4 regions of the Rhizobium sp. KDH_Rht_773_N genome follow, and region 4 is predicted to be linked to each of the others. Evidence: predicted binding sites of a transcription regulator. Region 4 holds the regulator's gene; each other region holds the start of a gene.
What was found. The regulator PhoB, encoded in region 4, activates phosphate uptake and scavenging genes when phosphate is short. The targets are predictions, from matches to a motif close to TGTCATNNANCTGTCAT.

Region 1: a site for PhoB is predicted at 3,817-3,833, ahead of ACU8HS_RS19525 (alpha-D-ribose 1-methylphosphonate 5-triphosphate diphosphatase). Genes of this name have one in related genera too.
Region 2: a site for PhoB is predicted at 3,818-3,834, ahead of ppk2 (polyphosphate kinase 2). Genes of this name have one in related genera too.
Region 3: a site for PhoB is predicted at 2,302-2,318, ahead of ACU8HS_RS19915 (DUF47 domain-containing protein). Genes of this name have one in related genera too.

The regions. Positions count from the first base shown of each region.
Region 1 covers NZ_CM129525.1:3,926,923-3,932,764, forward strand. Annotated here, with positions in the region: gene ACU8HS_RS19515 (alpha/beta hydrolase) at 1-748, opposite strand, end outside; gene ACU8HS_RS19520 (ATP-binding protein) at 897-3,695, opposite strand; gene ACU8HS_RS19525 (alpha-D-ribose 1-methylphosphonate 5-triphosphate diphosphatase) at 3,904-5,142, shown strand; gene ACU8HS_RS19530 (carboxymuconolactone decarboxylase family protein) at 5,192-5,641, opposite strand; gene ada (bifunctional DNA-binding transcriptional regulator/O6-methylguanine-DNA methyltransferase Ada) at 5,763-5,842, opposite strand, start outside.
Region 2 covers NZ_CM129525.1:2,858,267-2,864,108, forward strand. Annotated here, with positions in the region: gene ACU8HS_RS14095 (ABC transporter ATP-binding protein) at 1-433, opposite strand, end outside; gene ACU8HS_RS14100 (branched-chain amino acid ABC transporter permease) at 430-1,464, opposite strand; gene ACU8HS_RS14105 (branched-chain amino acid ABC transporter permease) at 1,461-2,321, opposite strand; gene ACU8HS_RS14110 (ABC transporter substrate-binding protein) at 2,376-3,551, opposite strand; gene ppk2 (polyphosphate kinase 2) at 3,887-4,795, shown strand; gene ACU8HS_RS14120 (ABC transporter permease) at 4,867-5,709, opposite strand; gene ACU8HS_RS14125 (ABC transporter permease) at 5,713-5,842, opposite strand, start outside.
Region 3 covers NZ_CM129525.1:4,010,134-4,015,975, forward strand. Annotated here, with positions in the region: gene ACU8HS_RS19900 (ABC transporter permease) at 1-488, shown strand, start outside; gene ACU8HS_RS19905 (DUF1254 domain-containing protein) at 513-1,580, opposite strand; gene ACU8HS_RS19910 (NUDIX hydrolase) at 1,694-2,248, opposite strand; gene ACU8HS_RS19915 (DUF47 domain-containing protein) at 2,360-3,004, shown strand; gene ACU8HS_RS19920 (inorganic phosphate transporter) at 3,004-4,008, shown strand; gene ACU8HS_RS19925 (LysR family transcriptional regulator) at 4,013-4,912, opposite strand; gene ACU8HS_RS19930 (multidrug effflux MFS transporter) at 4,974-5,842, opposite strand, start outside.
Region 4 covers NZ_CM129525.1:1,305,499-1,311,340, reverse strand. Annotated here, with positions in the region: gene pstC (phosphate ABC transporter permease subunit PstC) at 1-974, shown strand, start outside; gene pstA (phosphate ABC transporter permease PstA) at 971-2,293, shown strand; gene pstB (phosphate ABC transporter ATP-binding protein PstB) at 2,308-3,123, shown strand; gene phoU (phosphate signaling complex protein PhoU) at 3,168-3,881, shown strand; gene phoB (phosphate regulon transcriptional regulator PhoB) at 4,011-4,694, shown strand; gene ACU8HS_RS06690 (pyrroline-5-carboxylate reductase) at 4,824-5,612, opposite strand.

The sequences.
Region 1 (5,842 bases), 1.8 Mb from region 4:
GGCTGGCGCGCAGCGGCGAGACATAGGGGTTGTCGCGGGTCTTCGCGTCGGGCGCGTAGAGATCCCAGCCGTATTTCATGAAGGCGCGGGCGAGGAAGCGCTGCTCGCCATAGTCATGGTAGGAGCCGGTATCGACGCTGGCATCCGTCGCGGGAATGAGAAGGGCCTGGAAGCTGATCTTCGGGCCGTTGCGGTCCTTGGCCATCAGCGCCAGCGCCGCCGCCATGTTGCCGCCGACCGAATTGCCGGCCACCGCGATGCGGCTGCCGTCGGCGCCGAATTCGCCGGCATGGGCCGCCACCCATTTCAGCGCGGCGTAGGACTGGTCGAGCTGGGTCGGGAAACGCGCCTCGGGAAGCGAGGTATATTCGACGAAGACGCCGACCTGGCCGGAGCCGACCACGAGATCGCGCAGCAGGCGCTTGTGGTTGTCGAAATTGCCGACGATCCATACGCCGCCATGGATGAAGAGCAGCACGCCGGGTTTGCCGGTCACATGCTCGGGCTTCATGATGTAGAGCTTCACGCTCTGGCCGTCCTGGGTGATGGTCTGCTCGGTCGTGGTGACGCCGGACGTATCGACCGGCGTCATGTTCTGAAGCCCGGTCAGGATCTCCTGGGGCTTGGGCTGCGGCAGCTCCCAGAACGGGCTCGGGTCCTTGTTGATCTCGTTCAGGAAGGCGCGGACCTGGGGGTCTATGCGCGGGTCGGTGGCGGCGTCGGGGGCTGCCTGGGCGGGCTGAATCATGAGGGTTGCTCCGAGGCTGAGGGTTGCGAGTAGGGGCAAGAGTTTCACGGTCGTTTTCTCCGGGAAGGTTGCACGCAGCCCCATTGGTAGCGCCGGGCGCGGTGCCGCCGCTTCTGTCAAATGACCAGTCGGATGACAGGTTGATCTATTACCCTTCGGGTGTCGCGGCGTCCGCCAGGATGGGGCGCAGGGCGGCGCGGGAGGTGACGCCGGTCTTGGCGAAGATGCGGTGCAGGTGGTAGCCGACCGTGCGGTGCGAGAGGTAGAGCCTTGCGCCGATTTCCTTGTTGGAGAGCCCTTCGGCGGCAAGCTCTGCGATATGCAGCTCCTGCGGCGTCAGGCTCTCCCAGACATATTCGGTCCGCCGGCGGCTCGTCTCGCCGGAAGCGCGCAGCTCCTCGCGGGCGCGCTCGCTCCAGGGCAGGGCGCTCAGCGCGTCGAAAATGTCGCGCGCCTCGCGCAGCGGCGCGCGCGCGTCGGCGGGCCGGCGCTGGCGGCGCAGCCAGGCGCCGTAGGCAAGCAGGATGCGCCCGCGCAGGAAGGGCCATCTGCGCGCCGGCGGGCCAAGGCCCTCGCGGTAGAAGCGCTCGGCATCGGCGGGGGCGGCCAGCAGCGCCCTGCCGTAGCACAGCATGGTCGCGACCCAAGGCACCGGCGCGGGGCCGGCAATATCGGCCATCTGCCCGATCACCGCCTGCGCCTCTTCGGCATGGCCGGAAATGACGGCGGCCTCGACGAAATCGGCAAGGCCGAAGAACTGGATGCCGGTATTGAAGGCGGGGTCGGCCGGCGCAAAAAGCCGGCGCAGGTGCTCGTAGGCTTCCCAGTGGCGGCCGGCGCCGATGGCGGCGATGCCGCGCGCCGTCTGCAGCATGGCGAGAAGGAAGCTCGCGCCGACGGAAACGACCAGCCGCTCGGCCTGCGCGGCATAGGCCTGCGACTGGTCGAGATTGCCCATCATGCCGGAAAGCCGCGCCTTGACGATCGTGGCGGCGGCCACCCACAGCGTGCCGCCCGTATCCTCGGCGAAGCGGACGGATTCTTCGGCCTCCCGCATCGCGCCCGTCCAGTCGCCCACCTCCATTTCCGCCCAGGCCTGGGCAAAGAGCACGCGGGCGAGATCGCCGAGCCGGCCCTGGTCGCGCAGGGCGGCGGCCGAACGGGCAAGGAAGCTGACGCCGAGATCGAAGGCGCCGACGACATTGGCCGTGCTGCCGAGAATGCGGGCGGCGACCGGATTGCCGCCGCCGGTGCCGGCAAGCTGGCGCAGCCGGGCGGCCGTTTCGCCGCCGAGCCGCAGCGGCTCGACATAGGCGGATATGGCGATCAGGCAGGGATCGGTCTCGGGCAGGGCGAGGCTGCCGGCCGCCGTCAGGACGCTGTTGCGCACCGCCGCGTCGGCATTGCTCCACCAGCAGCGCTGGGCCGCGCGCCAGAGCAGGTTGCCTGCCAGGTCGGTCGCGCCGGCGGCGCTCGCCGTGGCGGCAAGGCCGACAAGGCTCGGGATCCTGGCGGGGTCGCTGACCATCGGCGGCTGGCCCATCTCGCGGCACCAGCCGATGCGCGCCGAAGCGACGGGATCGGGCTCGCCGATATCGGCCTGGCGCAGCAGGCGCTCCAGAAGGTCCGGCTGGCCGAGATCGGCGGCAAGCTCGGCGGCGCGCAGGAAACGGTCGCTCCTCGCCTTCGGCGTGCCGCTGAGCGCCGCCGCCTTTTCGAGCACCTCGATCGCCATGGCGACGGCGCCCTTGCGCAGCGCGCGGCCGGCCATCGCGTCATATTCGCCGGCCAGTTCTTCGTCCGGCCCGATCGTCGCCGCCGCGCGATGCCACAGATGCCGGTCGAGTTCGGCCTCGACGATCACGGCAAGGGCGGCATGGATGCGCTGGCGCGTCGCCAGGTCCGCCGCCTGATGCATGGCCGAGCGCACCAGCGGGTGGCGGAAGCGCAGCTCGCTTTCGTCCACGTCGATCAGCCTGGCGGCAACGGCGGGTGCCAGTGCGCCGACATCGGCGGCGGCACCGATCAGCGCCCGGCCGGCGCGCAGGATCTCGTGCAGCGAGGTCGTGTCGTTTTCGGCGGCCACGAAAAGCAGCATGCGCGTTGCGGCGGGAAGATCGGCAAGGCGGGCGGAGAAGGCGCGCTCCAGCCGGTCGGTCAGCGGCAGCCATGTCGTATCGCGGATGTCGGCCGCCCGCCTGTCGCGCGGCAGTTCCATGAGGGCAAGCGGATTGCCGGCGGCCTCCTTCAGGAAGCGGCCGCGCAGCTCGGCCGAAAGGCCGGGCGCATGGGTATCCAGCAGGCGGCCGGCATCGGCTTCGCCGAGGCCGGAGAGCCGGAGCCGCAGGTTGGCCGCGTCGTCGAACAGGCGCTCGAAGCCGTCGCGCATGCCGACGAAGAGCAGCACGGGGTCGGAGGTGAGCCGGCGCGAGATGAAGGCCAGCACTTCGTAGGTCGCCTCGTCCAGCCACTGGGCGTCGTCGGCAATGAGGAGGATCGGCTTTTGCGCGGCACTTTCCGTCAGCAGCGAGAGGGCCGCGAGCGCCACCAGGAATATGTCGGGCGCGGCCGCGCCCTCATGCAGGCCGAAGGCCGAAAGCAGGGCCGAGCGCTGGCGGGGCACCAGATTGGCCGCCTCCTGCATCAGCGGGCGCAGCGCCTGTTCCAGCGCGGCGAAGGGCAGGTGCACCTCGGCCAGGACGCCGGTCATGCTCAGCACCGTCAGGTCGCGCCCCCTGGCCCGGCGCCGTGCCTCGTCGAGAAGTGCGGATTTTCCGATGCCCGGTTCGCCGCTGATGACGAGCGTCGAGCCGCCGTGATCGATCCGGGCGATCAGGCTGGCGATCAGTTCCACGTCGCGGTCGCGGCCCTGCAGCAGCGCGGGCAGGGGTGCGCCCTTGCCGCGCCTGCGCCGTGGCTGCCCCGTCCTGTCCGCCTGCCTTGCCATGTCTTCCCCGCCGCTCGCCCGGTCCAAGCCTGCCACCGGCGGGCGTGTCCGTAAAGCGGATTGCGCCGCCCGTCTCCCGCTGCCGCCGGGCCGAGGGCAAATGCGGCCGAAACGGCAGGACGGTCGCAAATCTGTCATGCGGGCTGGTTAGAAGCGGCTCCCGCGGCCGATTCCGCCGCCGCGCCACTCCTTTTCGGGAACGAGACCCATGCAGAACAATCCGGCAGTGATCATCGAGGGCGCCAGCGTGGTGTTCGGCGAGCGCCTGGAAATTGCCTCCGTGCGCATCGAGGACGGCCGGATCAGCGGCATCGACGTCGCGCGCGACGGGGCAGACGTCGTCGACGGACGCGGCCATCTGCTCGGCCCCGCTTTCGTGGATATTCACGGCGACGCTTTCGAGCGGCAGGTCATGCCGCGCCCCGGCACCATGCTGCCGGTGGCCGCGGCCCTGCTGGAGACCGACCGCCAGCTTGCCGCCAACGGTATTGCGACCGCCTATCACGCGCTGACGCTGAGCTGGGAGCCGGGGCTGCGCTCGGTCGAAACCGGCTATGCGATCGTGCGCGCGCTCGATGCGCTGGCGCCGCGGCTGACGGTGGACAACCGCGTGCAGCTGCGCTGGGAGACCTTCTGCTTCGAGGCGATCGATCTCATCCGCGAGGCGCTGGCCGGCCCGCGCCTGCCGTCCGTCGCCTTCAACGACCACACCTCGATGGTGATGCTGCATCCCTCGACGCCGCTGCAGGAGCGGCCCTTCGATCTCGACCCGGCCTTCCCGACGGTCGATCCGGAAACGCCGGCCTTCGCCGAGAAGATGGCCGAGCGCGCCAAGCGGGCAAAGATCCCGGTGGCCGACATGGTGGCGCTGGTGCGCGACATGTGGGCGCGCCGCCCGGACGTGCCCGATGCGATCGAGCAGGTGGCGGCGCTTGGAAAGGCTGCCGGCGCGCCGATGCTCTCGCATGACGACAGCCAGATCGAAACGCGCGATTTCTTCCGCGCCCGCGGCGCGCGCATCTCGGAATTCCCGATGAACCGGCGCGTGGCGCGGGCCGCCCGCGACGCCGGCGATTTCATCGTCTTCGGCGCGCCCAACGCCACGCGCGGCGGCAGCCATCTCGCCTCGATCGGCGCGGCCGACATGATCCGCGAAGGCCTCTGCGACATTCTCGCCTCGGATTATTATTACCCCGCCATGCTGCTCGGCCTCGCAAGGCTGAAGGCCGACGGCGTGGCGCCGCTGCACGCGCTCTGGCCGCTCGTCTCCGCCAACCCGGCCCGCGCCAGCGGCCTTTTCGACCGCGGCGCGATCGAGCCCGGCAAGCGGGCCGATCTCGTGCTGGTCGAATGGCCCGAAGGTTCCGCACCCGCCGTGCGCCGCACCTGGGTCGGCGGCCGCGAAGCCTACCGCGCCGCGCCCACGGGCGAGCCGGCGTTCGCCTGACGCGCCAATGGCGAGGCGGCATCGTCGCCTCGCCGTGGTGCGAGCCGGATCAAGCCGCCCTGGCGGCCACGGGAAGGCGGAAAGGGGCGCCGAGGCGGTTGAAGGCGTTCATCGCCGCTATGGCGATCGTCAGATCGACGAGGTCCTTCGGGCCGAAGGCGGCGGCCGCCGCCGCATAGGCCGCATCGGAGGCGTGCGTTTCGCTGAGCCGCGTCACTTCCTCGGCCCAGGCAAGGGCGGCGCGCTCCCGGTCGGAGAACAGATGCGGGACTTCGTCCCATACCGGCACCAGGGCGATCCTGTCGACCGACATGGTCTTGCGCAGGTCGCGGCCGTGGGTGTCGATGCAATGGGCGCAGCCGTTGATCTGGGATACCCGGAGGAAGACGAGGTGGATCAGTTCTTCGGGCAGGCCCGTGTTCCTCGTTACGTAGTGATGCACGCCAAGCAATGCCTTTGCGCCATCAGGCGCGATTTCATACCAGTTCAGGCGGGCCATATGTTTGCCTTTCGTAAAGGATGGGTCATGACGTTTCGTCGCCGGCGCCTGGCGCCGTCGGCAATTTGTGGCGACCGGCCGCAGACACGGTCGGCAGGTCGGGGGCGCCCGGCGGCGCAGCCTATGTGGAAGCTTTCGTCGCCTGCGCGGCGGCGCATTCGCGCTCCAGCAGCACCCGTTTTCGTTCCAGCCCCCAGGTGT
Region 2 (5,842 bases), 1.6 Mb from region 4:
TCGGCACGCCCATGACATCGGCGAGGCGGAAGCGTTCCAGCAGGCTGGCGGCTTCATCGGCGACTTCGCGGTCCGCAGAGAGCGGCCGCCAGCCGAAACGGCCATGCCCCCGCCGTTCGCTGATTGCCAGCATGACGGAATCGAGCGGTGAGAAATCGCCGAAGAGCTGGTTGATCTGGAAGGTGCGCGACAGGCCCTTGCCGACCCGGCGGTAGGAAGAGACGCCGGTGATGTCTTCCCCGGCGAGCAGGATCTCGCCGCTGTTCGGCGTCAGAACACCGGTCAGCAGGTTGATGATGGTGGTCTTGCCGGCGCCGTTCGGGCCGATCAGGGCATGACGGGCGCCCTGGCGGATCTGCAGAGAGACGTCGTTGGTGGCGACGAAACCGCCGAAGCGTTTGACGAGATGGCGGGTTTCCAGCGCGAGCGTCATTTGCTTTCCTCAGCCACGGCTTGCTGCATGCGGGTCTCACGCTTGCGCGCCGAACCCGGCAACAGCCTCCGCCAGCTTGGCAGGCGTTCGCGGCCGACCAGAACGATGATGATGAGCACGAGGCCGATCCAGAACATCCAGTATTGCGGCGTGATGACCGAAAGCCAGTTGCGCAGGATGGAGAAGACGACCGCGCCGAAGACGCCGCCATAAAGATAACCGACGCCGCCGATGACCAGCACCAGCAGCACCTCCGCCGAACGGTGGAAGGCAAGCACATCGGGCGAAACGAAGCTCGTCGTCTGCGTCAGAAGCGCGCCCGCAATACCGGCATAGGCGGCGGAGATCGTGTAGATCGCGACGATGCGGCGTGTGGGCGAGATGCCGAGCATGGAGGCGCGGCGCTGATTGCGCTTGATCGCCTTCAGCGACAGGCCGAAGGGAGAATGGACGATGCGTCGGGCGATGTAGGTGAGAGCGATCAGCACGATCAGGCAATAGACGTAGCCGGTGCGGCCCCAGAGATCGAATTCGAAATAACCGAGGATCGGGTTCAGCATCACGCCGCTCAGCCCGTCGGCGCCGCCCGTCAGCCAGGCTGCCTGATTGACGAGTTCGGCAAGCAGCATGGCGACGCCGAAGGTGGTCATCAGGCGCGTGAGATCGGAGCCGCGCAAGACGAGGAAACTCGTCAGGAAGCCGAAGAGGCCGCTGACGAGAGCGGCCGCCAGCAGGCCGATGACCGGCTCGCCCGAGACATGGACCGCAAAAAGGCCCGCCGCATAGGCTCCGAGGCCGAAGAAGGCCGTGTGGCCGAGCGAGACGATGCCGCCATAACCGAGGATGAGATCGAGCGAGACGGCAAAGAGCGCCAGGATGGCGATCTCCGTCAGGATCAGCATCTGCGACGGCAGGACAAAGATCGCGGCGATGGCGACCAGCCAGAGCAGAAATTCCCAGACATGCCACCGGCCGGCACGCTTCAGGAGCCCCATGGCCTCGTCGGAGGCATTGTTGCGTTCGCCGTTCATCGGCTGCCCTCCCGGGAGAAGAGGCCATGGGGCCGCAGGATCAGTACGAGGATCATGACGGCATAGATGATGAAGGCGCCAAGCTGCGGCACGTAATATTTGCCGGCGACATCGGCAATCCCAAGCAGCAGTGCGGCAATGAAGGGACCCGTTATCGACGAGGTGCCGCCGACGGTGACGACGATCATGAAATAGATCAGGTATTTCAGCGGAAAGTTCGGGTCGAGGCCGAGCAGTTCGGTGCCGAGCGCGCCGCCAAGGCCGGCGAGGCCCGAACCGAGCGCGAAGGTCAGCGCGAAAATGACGGAGACGTTGATGCCCATGCCGCGGGCGACGCGGCCGTCATCGACGGCGGCGCGCAACTGGCTGCCGAAGCGGGTACGGGTGAGCGCCAGCTGCAGCGCGACCGTCAGCACGGCGCAGATAACGATGATGAAGAGGCGGTAGCGGCCGATATCGATGCCCAGAAAGCCGAAGCGGCCGCTGAGCTCGGGCGGCAGGTTGATGAGCTGCTGCTGGCCGCCCATGAAATAATCGATTGCCGAAATCGACATGAAGACGAGGCCGATCGAAAACAGCACCTGGTCGAGATGCGAGGCCGAATAGAGGCGGCGATAGAGCAGCCGTTCCAACAGGGCGCCGACGAGGGCGGTGACGACGAAGGCGGCCGGCAGGCACCAGTAGAAGGACATGCCGTAGCGGTTCATCATGATGACGGTGATGTAGCCGCCGGCCATGGCGAAGGCGCCGTGCGCCAGATTGACGAAATTCATCAGGCCCAGCGTGACAGACAATCCGCAGGCGAGAACAAAGAGAAGCATGCCATAGGCGATGCCGTCGAACAGGATTGTCAGCATGAGACCTCACTGCGTCCAGACGGCGGAATTGCTTCCGCCGCCTGTTCCAAAGGCTTACTTGGCAGCCGTATTCGGATCGTGGATCTTCGGGTACGTGGCGAACTCGACATTGTAGAGCTCGCCGTTCTTCTCCTTGACCTCGCGCATGTAGATATCCTGCACGATGTCGCGGGTTTCGGGATCGATGGTGATCGGGCCGCGCGGGCTGACGAACTCCATGCCCTTCATGGCGTCGACGAGCTTGGTGCCGTCCGTATCGCCACCGGTCTTTTCGAGGGCGGCATAGGCGACATGCATGGCGTCATAACCGCCGACCGACATGAAGTTCGGTCGCATGTTGTTGTTGGCCTTGCGGACTTCGGCGACGAAAGCCTGGTTTTCCGGGCTGTCGTGGTCGCTCGAATAGAAGTGGCCGGTAATGACGCCCTTGGCGGCCGGTCCCATGCCGTTCAGCAGATCGTCATCGGTCACGTCGCCGGTGGCGATCAGTTTGATGCCGGCATCCGCCAGGCCCCGGTCGACGAACTGTTTCATGAAGATGGCGCCGACACCCGAGGGCACGAAAACGAAGAGGGCGTCGGGCTTGGCGTCACGCACACGCTGCAGGAAGGGTGCGAAATCCGGGTTCTGCAGGGGAACGCGCAGCGCCTCGACAACCGTGCCGCCTTCCTTCTTGAACTGGTCGGTGAAGCCCTTCTCGATGTCGATGCCGGGACCGTAATCGGTCACCAGCGTGACGACACGCTTCAGGTTGTTCTGGACGGCCCAGGTGGCGACCGGAACGGCAGACTGCGGGCCTGCCATCGAGGTGCGCACGAAATAGGGCGACTGCTTCATGATGGCAGACGTGGTGGCCGAGGTGATGATCGCCGGGACCTTTGCCTGGTTGAGAACCGGCGCGACACCCATGGCAAGCGGCGTCAGGCCGAAGCCGACGAGCATCTTGACGCCGTCATTGACCACGAGTTCCTGGGCGATGCGGCGGGTCTGGTCGGCGGTCCCGGCATCGTCACGCAGGACGAGTTCGATCTTCTTGCCCGCAACCGTGTCGCCGTTGATTGCCATGTATGCGCGCGCGCCGGCCTCGACCTGGCGCCCGGTCGAGGCAAAAGGGCCCGTCATCGGCAGGATCACGCCGATCTTGACCGTTTCCTGTGCAAATGCAGGCGTGCCGGCAAGCGTGGCAAGTGCCGCGCCGGCTATGAATAGTCTTCTTGAAAACGAAACCATGTATACTCCTCCCTTTGTTGCGCATCATATCTCTCTCCCAGAGATACGCCCGCGACCTGGGCATTTTCCCTCTCTCCTCCAGAGGAAAAAGCTGATGCCGCGGAAATTGCTCAGCAACATCAATGTATACATAAAACTTGACATGGCACAAGCTGCGACGCCGGTCGGTCCTGCCAACAGGGCTTGGCGCAAGCACGGTTGGACGCTCCGGCTGAACGGTATTTTGCGCCTGCGGTCCTTGCGTTTTGCCAAGGCAAATCTTCCGTCGTCGCAACTCTGTCATATAGCTATGGCGAGAACGTGCTTTATCGAGTGAATAGAACAGGGAGCGTGCCATGATCGAAAACACTCAGCTCGACCGCATCAAGAATGAAATCGCCGATAGCTTCGACGAGGAGCTGGAAATGCAGATGGAGGAGGACCGGCTCGACGAGCTGGTTGCCGAGGGCATGCCCGGCGAGGCGGAGCAGACACTCGACCGCAAGCTCTATTTCCGTGAACTTTTCCGCCTGCAGCACGAATTGGTCCGTCTTCAGGACTGGGTCCAGTACAAGAAGCTCAAGGTCGTCGTGCTTTTCGAAGGCCGCGATTCCGCCGGCAAGGGCGGTGCGATCAAGCGCGTGACGCAGCGCCTCAATCCGCGCGTCTGCCGCGTCGTGGCCCTTCCGGCGCCGACCGAGCGCGAGCGGAACCAGTGGTATTTCCAGCGCTATACGCCGCATCTGCCGACAGCCGGCGAAATGGTGCTCTTCGACCGCAGCTGGTATAACCGCGCCGGCGTCGAGCGCGTCATGGGCTTCTGCACGAAGGATGAACTGGAAGAATTCTTCCGTTCCGTGCCGGAATTCGAGCGCATGCTGGTTCGTTCCGGCATCATTCTCATCAAGTACTGGTTCTCGATCACGGACGAGGAACAGGAATTCCGCTTCAACATGCGTATTCACGATCCGCTGAAGCAGTGGAAGCTTTCACCGATGGACCTGCAGAGCTGCGTCCATTGGGAGGAATATACCAAGGCCAAGGAAGAGATGCTCGACCGCACGCATATTCCCGAAGCCCCGTGGTGGGTGGTCCAGGCCGTGGACAAGAAGCGGGCGCGCCTCAACTGCATCGCCCATCTCTTGGCGCAGATCCCCTATGAGGATGTGCCGAAGGAGGCGATCGTGTTGCCGGAGCGCGTGCGCCATGATGATTATCATCGCGCCCCGGTTCCGCCGGAAATGTACGTTCCCGAAGTCTATTGATCGAAAAGGCTGCTGCCGGAAGCCGGCAGCAGCCTATCGCGAAGCCGTGTCGCCGTTTTGCGTGCGACGCTTCAATGCGCCGATTGCTGCTTGGCGCGGGCGACGATCTGCGTCGGATTGACGAATTGCAGTGCGATGACGAGCCAGAAGAGCGTCGTCACCATATAGACCACCGCCATCGCATCGATCGACTGGCCGGCACGCACGCCTGAAGCAAAGACCGCATAGTAGAGCGAGACGACGAGCGTCTGCGTCTGCGGCCCGGCAATCAGGAAGGTCAGCTCGAACATGGCGAGCGTGCGTACGAGCACCAGCAGAAGTGCCGCCAGCATGCCGGGCAACAGAAGCGGCAGCAGAATACGGATGAAAAGACTTGTGGTCCCGGCGCCGAAGACACGGGCGGCGGCCTCTATGCGCGGATCGATCTGCTCGATGAAGGGGATCATGACCAGCACGACGAACGGAAAGGACGGCACGAGGTTGATCAGCACCACGCCCCAGAAGGTGCCGCCGAGTCCAAGCTGGTAAAGCACGGTCGCCAGCGGAATGCCGTAGGTGAGCGGCGGGATCAACAGCGGCAGCAGGAAGAGCAGGATGATGGCGCGCTTGCCGGGGAAATCGCGTCGCGCCAGCGCGTAAGCGGTCAGCACGCCGAGAATGCCCGAGATGATGACGACGACGAACACCATCTCGAAGGTGACGATCAAGACGCTGGAGAGCTGGAACTCGCTCCAGGCGCTGAAATACCAGCGGTCGGTCCAGCCGCGCGGCAGCCAGGTGCCGAGCCAGCGTGTCGCAAAGGAGTTGAGAATGACGACTGCGATGATCGCCAGCAGATTGAGGACAAAGAGCGTGGCAAGCGCCCAGACGGCGATGCGCCAGATCTTCGAGGTCAGGCCCTGGTCACGGATCATGGCTCAACCTTTCGTGCCGCCGGCCGGGCCGCGGTAGAAGAGCGAACGTGCGCCGAGAACGGCGACGACGACGATAAGCTCGACCATGCCCATGATAAGGGCGATCGCCGTGCCGTAGGAATGGTCATATTGC
Region 3 (5,842 bases), 1.7 Mb from region 4:
TCCTGTCGGCGCCCGTCGCCATGACGGAGATCCTGATCGGCTATGTGGGGGCGGCCGCCACCAAGGGCCTTATCATCGGCACGATGATCCTCATCACCGCCAACCTCTTCGTGGACGTGCGCATCGAGCACCCGTTCATGATGGTGCTGTTCTTCCTTCTGACCGCCGTCAGCTTCAGCCTGTTCGGCTTCATGATCGGCATCTGGGCGACGAATTTCGAGCAGCTGAACCTCATCCCCATGCTGGTGGTGCCGCCGCTCACCTTCCTCGGCGGCAGCTTCTATTCCATCAACATGCTGCCGCCCTTCTGGCAGGCGGTCAGCCATTTCAACCCGGTTCTCTACCTCGTCAGCGGCTTCCGCTGGAGTTTTTACGGGATTGCGGATGTGAACCCGCTGGTCAGCCTGGGCATGATCGCGCTGTTCCTGCTGATCTGCCTGACCACGCTCGGCTGGATCTTCAAGACGGGCTACAGGCTGCGCAACTGACGGGGCGGCAGCGCGCCCCACAGCCTACTGCGCGACCGGCTGCGGCTTCGGGAACGTCCAGCTTCCATCCAGGATCGGCTGGCGCGGGCGGTAGAGGCGCACGGTATAGTTCCAGCCCTCCACGATGGGCAGGCAATTGGCGATCTTGCCGTCGCAGCCGCCGAACTGCACCTTGACCGTGCCGTCGGCCTCCCTGGCGGCGGTGATGTTGTTCAGCGTATAGGCGTCGAGCTTGTTCTTCTCGTAATAACCCTGAGCATTATAAACGCTGACCGACCAGAAGCCGTCGACGGGGACATCCTTGACCGTGAGCCGGTAGACCGTCTCGCCGTCGTTCTTCGGCGGCGTCTCGTTCAGGTAGATTGCGTCCTTCTCGGGATTGCCGCCCCAGCCGACCGCGGTGCCGATCAGGTGGCGGATCGGATCGACCGCGTCCCTGGTGCCGAAGGCGCCCCGGAAATCGGGAATGGTCGCGCCCAGCACGATCAGCGCGTCACGGATCTCCTTCTGGCTCGCCTGGTCCCAGTCCGGCGCTTCGAATTTTCCGGCGTCTGCCGGGCTGATCGTCATGGCGTCCTGAAGGCTGTGAACCTGCCTGAGATCTTCGGGATTGCCGGGATCGACGAGGGTGCGGATCGCAACGAAGATGTAGCGCGTGCCTGCCGCCGCCCGGTCGTAGGTATAACTGCCCGCATCATATTTGACGTCGCCGACGACGTAATGGTCTTCGTTGATGACCTGCATCGAGCGGAAACGCTTGCCGGCATCGGGCAGGGTGACGGTGACCGGTCCGGCATCGAGGTCGATGACGGCGGAGGAGTAGAGCGTATCGCGATTGGTCCGGATGACCGGCTGCTGATCGATGTCAACAGGCTCGCGGTGATGATGGAAGCTGCCGGTCTTGCCGCCGGAATCCTTCACCGCGCTGCCGAAATAGAGGTCGGATTCGGCGCGGGCGAAATTGTCGACGGTAACGGGCATGGCCGTCTGCGCCCCGGCCGGCGCGGCGAGCGCGAGCGCCAGCGTGGCGATGGCGGCGTGGCGGGCAATGCCGGCAGGCATTGTGGCGGATGCAGGCTTGGACCCTCTCATGGCTCTTCCCCCTCGCGCGGCTTTGCGGGGAGGAGCCTTTCACAAGCCTTCATCCGGGAGAAGTACGTTACCGTAAACGCCGATGTAAATGAGGCAGCAGCAAGGGCTGCGGCTCAGGCCTTGCTTTTGCGCGCCTGCTTGCCCTGCCGCGGGCGGAAATCGACGAGCAGGGATTTCAGTTCGAGTTCGCGCACGCGCCGGGCCGCCTCGTCGGGGCTTACCCAATCGAGCCGGCGCTGGCCGGTTTCGCGGAACCGGTCCTGCGTATGCTCGACCTCGATCTGGAAAATATCGACGATGCAGGGCGCGACGTCGCCATTGTCCAGCTCCTTCAGATAGGTGTAGCGGCCGACCGGCTGTTTGCTCACCGCCCCGCGCACGCCGCCTTCCTCCCAGGCCTCGATGGCGGCGGCCTCGTGCGGCTTCTTCTTTTTCATCGGCCAGCCCTTGGGAATGATCCAGCGGCCGCTGTCGCGGGTGGTGACGACGAGGATTTCGATCTCCGAATGATCGGTCCTTGGCCCGCCGTTCCTGTAGCGGAAGCAGAGCGCGCCGTATTGCTGGCGAAAGGCGCCGGAAAAAAGCTGCTGCGGTCGCTCCGCAAGCTGTTTCAACAGGGGCCTTGCCGGCCCAGCGTCGGATTTTGTGCCTTTTTTGCTGGATTTCATGACGCCGAGCATTGCCAATTTTTACATTTTGGATCAATTCCCTGCGACGATTTATGACACATTTATGACAGTCTTTGATGACCGTCGTCCGCAAGGGAAGGATCGCCCGGAATGATGAGCGTGTTTCGCAAGATGATGCCGCGGGAAGACCGCTTCTACGAGATGTTCTGCAGGCATGCGAAAACCGTGGTGACGGCGGCCGAGGCGATGGAGAAACTTCTGAAGGGCGAGGCGGTCGAGGAGAATTGCGACCGTATCGTGGCGCTGGAGGAGGAGGCCGACCAGATTACCCGCGAAGTGCTGCAGGCGATCCGCCGCAGCTTCATCACCCCCTTCGACCGCGGCGACATCAAGGATCTGATCCAGTCCATGGACGATGCGATCGACATGATGCACAAGACGGTCAAGATCATCCGCCTGTTCGAGCAGTCGCGTTTCGATCCGCTGATGCAGGAAATGGGGGGCGAGATCGTCAAGGCCGCGGGCCTCATGCAGCAGGCGATCGGGCTGCTCGACAAGCTGGGCGCCAATGCCTCCCGGCTCTCGGCGATCGCCGAGGAGATCACGCGGGTCGAAGGCCGGTCCGACGAGCTGCATGACGAGGGGCTGAAGGACCTCTATCGCCGGCATGGCGCCAGCGGCAATGCCATGGCCTATATGATCGGCAGCGAACTCTACAGCAACCTGGAGAAGATCGTCGACCGGTTCGAGGATGTGGCGAACGAAATCAGCGGCGTCGTCATCGAGAACGTCTGATGGAAGCCACTCTCTCCCTTCCGCTGCTGATCGGGCTGATCGGCGTGGCGCTGTTCTTCGATTTCCTCAACGGGCTGCACGACGCGGCGAATTCGATTGCGACGATCGTTTCGACGCGGGTGCTGCGGCCGCAATATGCCGTCGCCTGGGCGGCGTTCTTCAATTTCATCGCCTTCCTGTTCTTTGGCCTGCATGTGGCCGAAACGCTCGGCACCGGCATCATCGATCCGGCGATCGTCTCGCCGCAGGTCATTTTCGCGGCGCTCATGGGGGCGATCGTCTGGAACATCGTCACCTGGCTGTTCGGCATTCCCTCGTCGTCGTCGCATGCGCTGGTCGGCGGGCTGGTCGGGGCGGGGCTGGCGAAGGTCGGCGTCAGTTCCATCGTCTGGAGCGGCCTGCTGAAGACGGTCGGCGCGATCGTCCTGTCGCCGGCGATCGGCTTCCTGCTGGCGCTGTTCTTCGTGCTCGTCGTCTCCTGGATGTTCGTGCGCCAGACGCCCTTTGCGGTCGACAGCACCTTCCGCGTCATGCAGTTCGTCTCGGCCTCGCTCTATTCGCTCGGCCATGGCGGCAACGATGCGCAGAAGACCATGGGCATCATCGCCGTTCTTCTCTTCAGCCAGGGGCAGCTCGGCCCGAGCTTCCATGTGCCGCTCTGGGTCGTCATTTCCTGCCAGTCGGCAATGGCGCTCGGCACGCTCTTCGGCGGCTGGCGCATCGTTCACACGATGGGCTCGAAGATCACCCGGCTGAACCCGATGCAGGGCTTCTGCGCCGAGACCGGCGGGGCGCTGACGCTCTTTGCGGCGACATGGCTCGGCATTCCGGTATCGACGACCCACACGATCACCGGCGCGATCATCGGCGTCGGCGCCGCGCGGCGGCTTTCGGCCGTGCGCTGGGGTGTCGCCGGCAATATCGTCATCGCCTGGGTCGTCACCATGCCGGCGGCCGCCGCCATCGCCGCCGCCTGCTACGGGATTGCCGGCCTGTTCCAGTAGGGACCTACGGCCTGCCGCGATAGCGCAGCGCATCGACGAGGATGGAGAAGGCGGCCGAGGGCTGGCGGCGGCTCGGGTAATAGAGGTGGTAGCCGGAAAACCACGGGCACCAGTCCTCCATCACGCGGACGAGCGCGCCGGATTCGAGTTCGGCCTCGGCCATGTCCTCCATGACGAAGCCGAGGCCGAAGCCGGCGACGGCGGCGCGCACGATCATGCCGGTATTGTTGAAGGCGAGCTGGCCGTCCACGCGCACGCGCAGCTCGCGGCCGTCCTTTTCCAGCTCCCAGGCGTAGAAGCCGCCGCCGCTCAGCTGCCTGAGATTGATGCATTGGTGGGCCGCAAGGTCCTGCGGGCTTTTCGGCACGGGATGGCGGGCGAAATAGTCGGGCGAACCGACAATCGCCATTCTCAGGTCGGGGCCGATCCTGACGGCGACCATGTCCTTGGCGAGCGCTTCACCGAGCCGCACCCCGGCATCGAAACGTTCCGCGACAATGTCGGTGAAGCTGGAATCGAGCCCGAGTTCGACATGGATATCGGGATAGTCGTGCAGCAGGTTCTTCATGACCGGCCACAGGATGGTGGTGGCCGCATGTTCGGCGGTCGTGATGCGGATGGTCCCGGCGGGGCGCTCGCGCAATTCGCCGAGCGAGGCCAGTTCGGCGCCGATACTGTCGAGCGCCGGCCGCAGCGTCGCAATCAGCCGGTCGCCGGCTTCGGTCGGGGCGACGTTGCGGGTCGTGCGCGTCAGCAGCCGCACGCCGAGGCGGGTTTCCAGGCGCCGGATCGTGTGGCTGAGCGCCGATTGCGAAGTGCCGAGCCGGGCGGCGGCACGGGTGAAGTTCTGCTCGTCGGCCACGGCCAGGAAGGCATGGAGATCGGCCAGTTCCTCGCGCTTCATTCATGAATGCCTTTAATGGATGGGCTGCCGGTTCCTAGTTTCCGCTCATGAACCCGCCCGGTCAAGACCGCCGCCTTGCGGCAACGAGCGAGAGGCTTGCAAAGCTGCCGATGCCGGCAAGGGCCGTGACCAGCGCGAGCGGGCGCGGCGTGCCGTCGGCCAGCGCGCTGACGGCTGCCGAGCCGGCGATGCCGCTGCCATAGTGCAGCGCGCCGACGAGGGCGGAGACGGCGCCGGCGCGGGCGGGAAAATCCTGCAGCGCGCCGCCGATGGAATTGGCGACGATCAGGCCCGACCAGAAGACGAAGAGAAAGAGCAGGGCGGCAAGCGCCCAGAGGCCGCCCCAGCCGGTCATGCCGGCGGCAAGGGTGGCAAGGCCGGAGATCATGGCGCCCGACGTGCCGATTTTCAGCATGGTCGTCGTGCCGAGCCGGGCGACGAGGCGCGAGTTCAGCATGTTGGTCGCCATGATGCCAACAATGCCGAGCGCGAAGATGATGCCGTAGAGTTCTGGGGCGACGCGGTAATAGTCGATATAGGCGAAGGGCGTGCCGGCAATATAGGCGTAGATGCCGGCATAGAAGAAGCCGCCGGCCGCGGCAAAGCCGAGAAGCCGCCGGTTGCGGATCAGGCTGGCGTAGCCGGCGAGCGCCGACATGATCGGCGCGCGGTTGCGCCGCTCTTCGGCAAGGGTCTCGGGAATGGTGAAGAGGGCCGCGAGCGTGGCGAGGCCGACAGCGACCAGCACCCAGAAGATCGTGCGCCAGCCGGAGAGCGCCAGGATCTGGCCGCCGACGATCGGCCCGAGCAGCGGCGCGATCGCCATGACGGTCATCAGGGTCGAGAGCATCTGGGCGGCGCGGCTTCCTTCATAGAGATCGCGCACCATGGCGCGCGCCAGCACCACGCCGGCGCAGGCGCCGACCGCCT
Region 4 (5,842 bases):
GCGCCTTCTACGCGCTGCGCTCCATCGCCCCGCGCTTCCGCGCCCGCAACCGGGTCGAGCGCGTCATGCTGTGGGCGCTGCTCCTCGCCTCCTCCATCGCCATCCTGACGACGATCGGCATCGTGCTGTCGATGCTGACGGAAGCCGGCCGCTTCTTTGCGGTCGTTCCCTTCGCCGACTTCTTCTTCGGCACCGTCTGGGATCCGCGTTTTGCCGGCGCCGGCGGTTCCTCCTTCGGCCAGTTCGGCCTCATCCCGCTGCTGCTCGGCACGCTCTATATCGGCCTCGTCGCCATGCTGGTCGCCGTGCCGGTCGGGCTTTTCGCCGCCATCTACATGGCCGAATACGCCTCTCCCAAAGTGCGCTCGCTCGCCAAGCCGCTGCTGGAAGTGCTGGCCGGCATCCCGACGATCGTCTACGGCTTCTTCGCGCTTGTCACCGTCGGACCCTTCCTGCGCGATTTCTCGGCTCAGATCAGCGGCCTTCTCTCCGGCAGCTATACCAACTTCATCCAGGCGCAGAGCGTTCTGACGGCCGGCATCGTCATGGGCATCATGCTGATCCCCTACGTGTCCTCGCTGTCGGACGATATCATCACCGCCGTGCCGCGCGCCCTGCGCGACGGCTCGCTCGGCCTCGGCGCCACGCGTTCGGAAACCATCAAGAAGGTGGTGCTGCCGGCCGCCCTGCCGGGCATCGTCGGCGCGCTGCTGATGACCGCCTCGCGCGCCATCGGCGAAACCATGATCGTCGTTCTGGCCGCCGGTGTCGCCGCCCGCATCCAGATCAACCCCTTCGAGCCGATGACGACCGTGACCGTCAAGATCGTCAACCAGCTGACCGGCGACCTTGAGTTCACCTCGCCGCAGACGCTGGTTGCCTTCGCGCTCGGCATCACGCTGTTCTGCATCACGCTTTGCCTCAACATCTACGCACTCTATATCGTGCGCAAATACCGGGAGCAGTACGAATGACGAATATTGTTTCTCCCGTCGCCGGCGTCACCGTTTCCAAGGCCCCCGCGCGCCGCGACATCGGCATCAAGCGCCGCTATGCCGCAGAACGCCGCTTCCAGGCCTATGGCATCGCCGCCATCGCCTTCGGCCTCGTCTTTCTCTTCATCCTGCTGTGGACGGTCATCAGCAACGGCTATACCGCCTTCCAGCAGACGGCCATCACCCTGCCGATCGAGTTTGCCGAGAAGACCATCGACCCGGACAACAAGCGCGCGAGCGACCCTTCGGTGCTGATTGCCGCCAACTATCCGGTCCTGCTGCGCGACGCGATCGTCAAGCAGCTCGGCATCAACCCTTCGAGCCGCCCCGACGTGCGCGACGCGGCCAACATGATCTCGAAGGGCGCGCCGATCCAGCTGCGTGACATGGTGGTCGCCGACCCGTCGATCATCGGCAAGACCGTCAACGTCACGGTTCTCGCCGAAGCCAATATCGACAGCGCCAACAAGGGCCAGATCGATCTTTCGGTCGAGGAGAAGAACCGCAAGGTCAACGACAAGCAGGTCGGCTGGATGAACCAGCTGAAGGCGAGCGGTGCGCTCCAGAAGGAGTTCAACACCGGCCTCTTCGTCAACGGCAATTCCAGCCGCCCGGAAGCCGCAGGCCTCGGCGTCGCCCTCATCGGCTCGCTCTACCTGATGCTGATCGTTCTCGTCCTTGCGCTGCCGATCGGTGTGGCCGCCTCGATCTATCTCGAGGAATTCGCGCCGAAGAACAGGCTGACGGACCTGATCGAGGTCAATATCAACAACCTCGCCGCAGTCCCCTCCATCGTCTACGGCCTGCTCGGCCTGTCGGTCTTCATCAACTTCGCCGGCCTGCCGCGTTCGGCCTCGCTGGTCGGCGGTCTGGTGCTGACGTTGATGACCCTGCCGACGATCATCATCGCCACGCGTGCCGCACTGCGCGCCGTGCCGCCCTCGATCCGCTCCGCCGCCCTTGGCCTTGGCGCCTCGAAGATGCAGATGGTGTTCCACCATGTGCTGCCGCTTGCCATGCCCGGCATCCTGACCGGCACGATCATCGGCCTTGCCCACGCACTCGGCGAAACCGCGCCGCTCTTGCTCATCGGCATGGTCGCCTTCGTCGCCCAGGCGCCGACCACGCCGCTCGATCCCTCCACCGCACTTCCGGTTCAGGTCTACATGTGGGCCAACGAAGCCGAGCGCGCCTTCGTGGAAAGAACCTCGGGTGCCATCATCGTCCTGCTCCTGTTCCTCATCGTCATGAACATCGGAGCTATCCTCTTGCGTCGTCGCTTTGAGCGCCGCTGGTAAACGGAGTAGAGATCATGAACATGTTGACGGAAGCCGCAGTTGAGAAGGCGCTGGACCAGAAAATGAGCAACGTCCCGTATAAGATGATCGGTCAGGATGTCTCCGTTTATTACGGCGAGAAGCGCGCGCTTTTCGACGTCAATCTGAACATCCGCGAAAACACCGTGACCGCGCTGATCGGCCCGTCGGGCTGCGGCAAGTCCACCTTCCTGCGTTCGCTGAACCGCATGAACGACACGATCGACGGTTGCCGCGTCACCGGCAAGATTTCGCTCGACGGCGACGATATCTACGATCCGGATATCGATGTCGTCGAACTGCGCGCCCGCGTCGGCATGGTGTTCCAGAAGCCGAACCCGTTCCCGAAGTCGATCTACGAAAACATCTCCTACGGCCCGCGCATCCACGGCCTTGCCAAGTCCAAGGCCGATCTCGACCAGATCGTCGAATCGAGCCTGCAGCGCGCCGGCCTCTGGAACGAGGTCAAGGACCGCGTGCATGAATCCGGCACCGGCCTGTCCGGCGGCCAGCAGCAGCGCCTGTGCATCGCGCGCGCCGTCGCCGTCAGCCCGGAAGTCATCCTGATGGACGAGCCCTGCTCGGCGCTCGACCCGATCGCGACAGCCAAGGTTGAAGAGCTGATCCACGAGCTGCGCGAAAACTACACGATCGTCATCGTGACGCATTCCATGCAGCAGGCCGCTCGCGTATCACAGCGCACGGCCATGTTCCACCTCGGCAACCTGGTCGAGGAGAACGATACCGACAAGATGTTCACCAACCCGGACGACCCGCGCACCCAGGACTATATCATGGGCCGGTTCGGCTGATTTTGGCGATGTGAAGCCTTCCCGATTTTCGAGGACAAAGCCCAATGGCATCGACACATATTTTTTCCGCCTACGACGACGATCTGAAGTTCCTGTCCCGGCGCATTTCCGAGATGGGCGGCCTTGCCGAACAGATGGGCGCCGAAGCCGTCCGCGCGCTCGTCAACGGTGACACGGCGCTCGCCCAGAAGGTCATTTCCGACGACGTGATCCTCGATCACGCCGAGCGCGAAATCAACGACAAGGCGATCGTCACCATCGCCCGCCGCCAGCCGATGGCCTCCGACCTGCGCGAGATCATCGGTTCGATCCGGATCGCCGCCGATCTCGAGCGCGTCGGCGATCTCGGCAAGAACACCGCCAAGCGCGTCATCGCCGTGCAGAGCACCGGCGTCCCGCGCAAGCTCGCCCGCGGCCTCGAACACCTCTCCGAACTGGCGCTCGTCCAGCTCAAGGAAGTGCTCGACGTCTACACGACGCGTTCGGCCGACAAGGCCAAGTCCATCCGCGAGCGCGATGACGAGATCGACGCGATGTACACCTCGCTGTTCCGCGAACTGCTGACCTACATGATGGAAGATCCGCGCAACATCACGAGTTGCACGCATCTTCTTTTCTGCGCCAAGAACATCGAGCGCATCGGCGACCACGCGACCAACATCGCCGAGACGATCTACTATATGGCAACCGGTGCCCAGCCGGAGGGCGAGCGTCCGAAGGACGACAGCTCCAACACCGTCGGCGCCGTCACGGAGTAATCCCGGCCGCCGATTGCACGCGCCCCCCGCCCGGGGGCGCCCGAGGGTGCAGCCAATTCCGACTTTCTGCATGATCCCTTGCTTAAATCACCCCCGGTTTAAGGATCGTGCATTAGGAGACTGACACGCATGATCCCAAGAGTTGCAGTTGTTGAAGATGAAGAAGCGCTGAGCGTGCTGCTGCGCTACAACCTCGAGGCCGAAGGTTTCGAGGTGGATACGATCCTCCGTGGCGACGAGGCCGAGATCCGGCTTCAGGAGCGCACGCCCGACCTGCTCATCCTGGACTGGATGCTGCCGGGCGTTTCCGGCATCGAGCTCTGCCGGCGGCTGCGCATGCGGCCGGAAACCGAGCGCCTGCCGATCATCATGCTGACGGCGCGCGGCGAAGAGAGCGAGCGTGTGCGCGGCCTTTCGACCGGCGCGGACGATTATGTCGTCAAGCCCTTCTCCACGCCGGAACTGGTTGCCCGCGTCAAGGCCATGCTGCGCCGCGCCCGCCCGGAGGTTCTCTCCACCGTTCTGAAATGCGGCGATATCGAGCTCGATCGCGAAACCCACCGCGTCCACCGCAAGAGCCGCGAAGTCCGCCTCGGACCGACCGAATTCCGCCTGCTGGAATTTTTGATGTCGTCGCCGGGCCGCGTCTTCTCCCGCTCGCAGCTGCTCGACGGCGTCTGGGGCCACGATATCTACGTGGACGAACGCACCGTCGACGTCCATGTCGGCCGCCTGCGCAAGGCGCTGAACTTCTCCAACATGCAGGATGTCATCCGCACCGTGCGCGGCGCGGGATATTCGATGGAAGCCTGATCCGAGCAATCGGAGGTCACGAACGGGTCGCTCGCTTGCCGGGCGGCCCGTTTGTTTGTTCTGGCCCCCCGAACTCCTTATGAAAGCCGACACCAGGCGCCGAAAGCAAACGTCGAGAGACCCGGCGCCTTACAGGCGGACACGCGCAAGAATTCGATCAAGCGCCCTTTGCAGGGCCGCAGTGCCGCCAAACGCGCGAAAGTCTTCGAGCACCTGTTCATTCAATCCGCCCCTGGTCGAATGCTCGCCGATGAGTTCGTCAAAACGCGCGACAGGTTTTGCGCTGGCAGTATGGGCGAGACCGGAAAACAACTGGCGGAGGTAGGCGTCGCCAGCCGTTCCCGAAAGCCCCTGGCTCTGCAGCCAGGTCGAGGTCGCGTCCAGGATGCCGAAATAGGTGGCCATCAGGCAGCTCGCCACCGCGAGAAGTTCGAACTCCGCCTTGTTTTCGACCTGGATCGCTGTTCCGAGCGCCGAAAAGAGGGCGTGGGAAACCTCGTCGGGCGGGTAGATTGCAGTCGCGCCCTGAAGATCTGCGACGAACGGAAGGGGAATTGCCAGGCTTAGGCGAACCGGCTGGTCGATCCATGCCAGCAGCTGATCCATTGGTGTGACCGCGACAAAGCTGATGACATGGTGGCCCGGCCGAAATCGCAGCGAGCGGACGACCTCCTCGACAATTTGTGGCCTCACCGCCACGAATACGAGATCGGATCGGTCAAGAACATCCTGGTTGCCCAAAGCGATCGACACATTCCGGTTTGCCGCCGCGAGGCGGGCGGCGACGCCTGCGTTACGGGGTGACAGCATGACCGGTGTGTCGCAAAACGCTGTCTTCCCCAGACCGGTGACGACGGCCTCGGTAATCGTGCCCGTCCCGACGAACCCGATTGTCATGCGCTTTGGATCGATCTCCATTGGCACCCCTGAGCGACTGTGTGCGTCGCGCTGCTCGACGAGAATACCGCATCTGTATCAGAAAATCGCGCTACAGCGCCGCGGCCACCGTTCCATGCCGGCCTGGGGCTGAAACACAGCCTTGCGGCACCCGCTCCCGGACTGCCAGGGAGGAAGGAATCCACATGAGCGGTTGAATGCGCGACGATTGTCTGGCCATCACATCGCGGACAGCATTGTCGTTGGTCAGC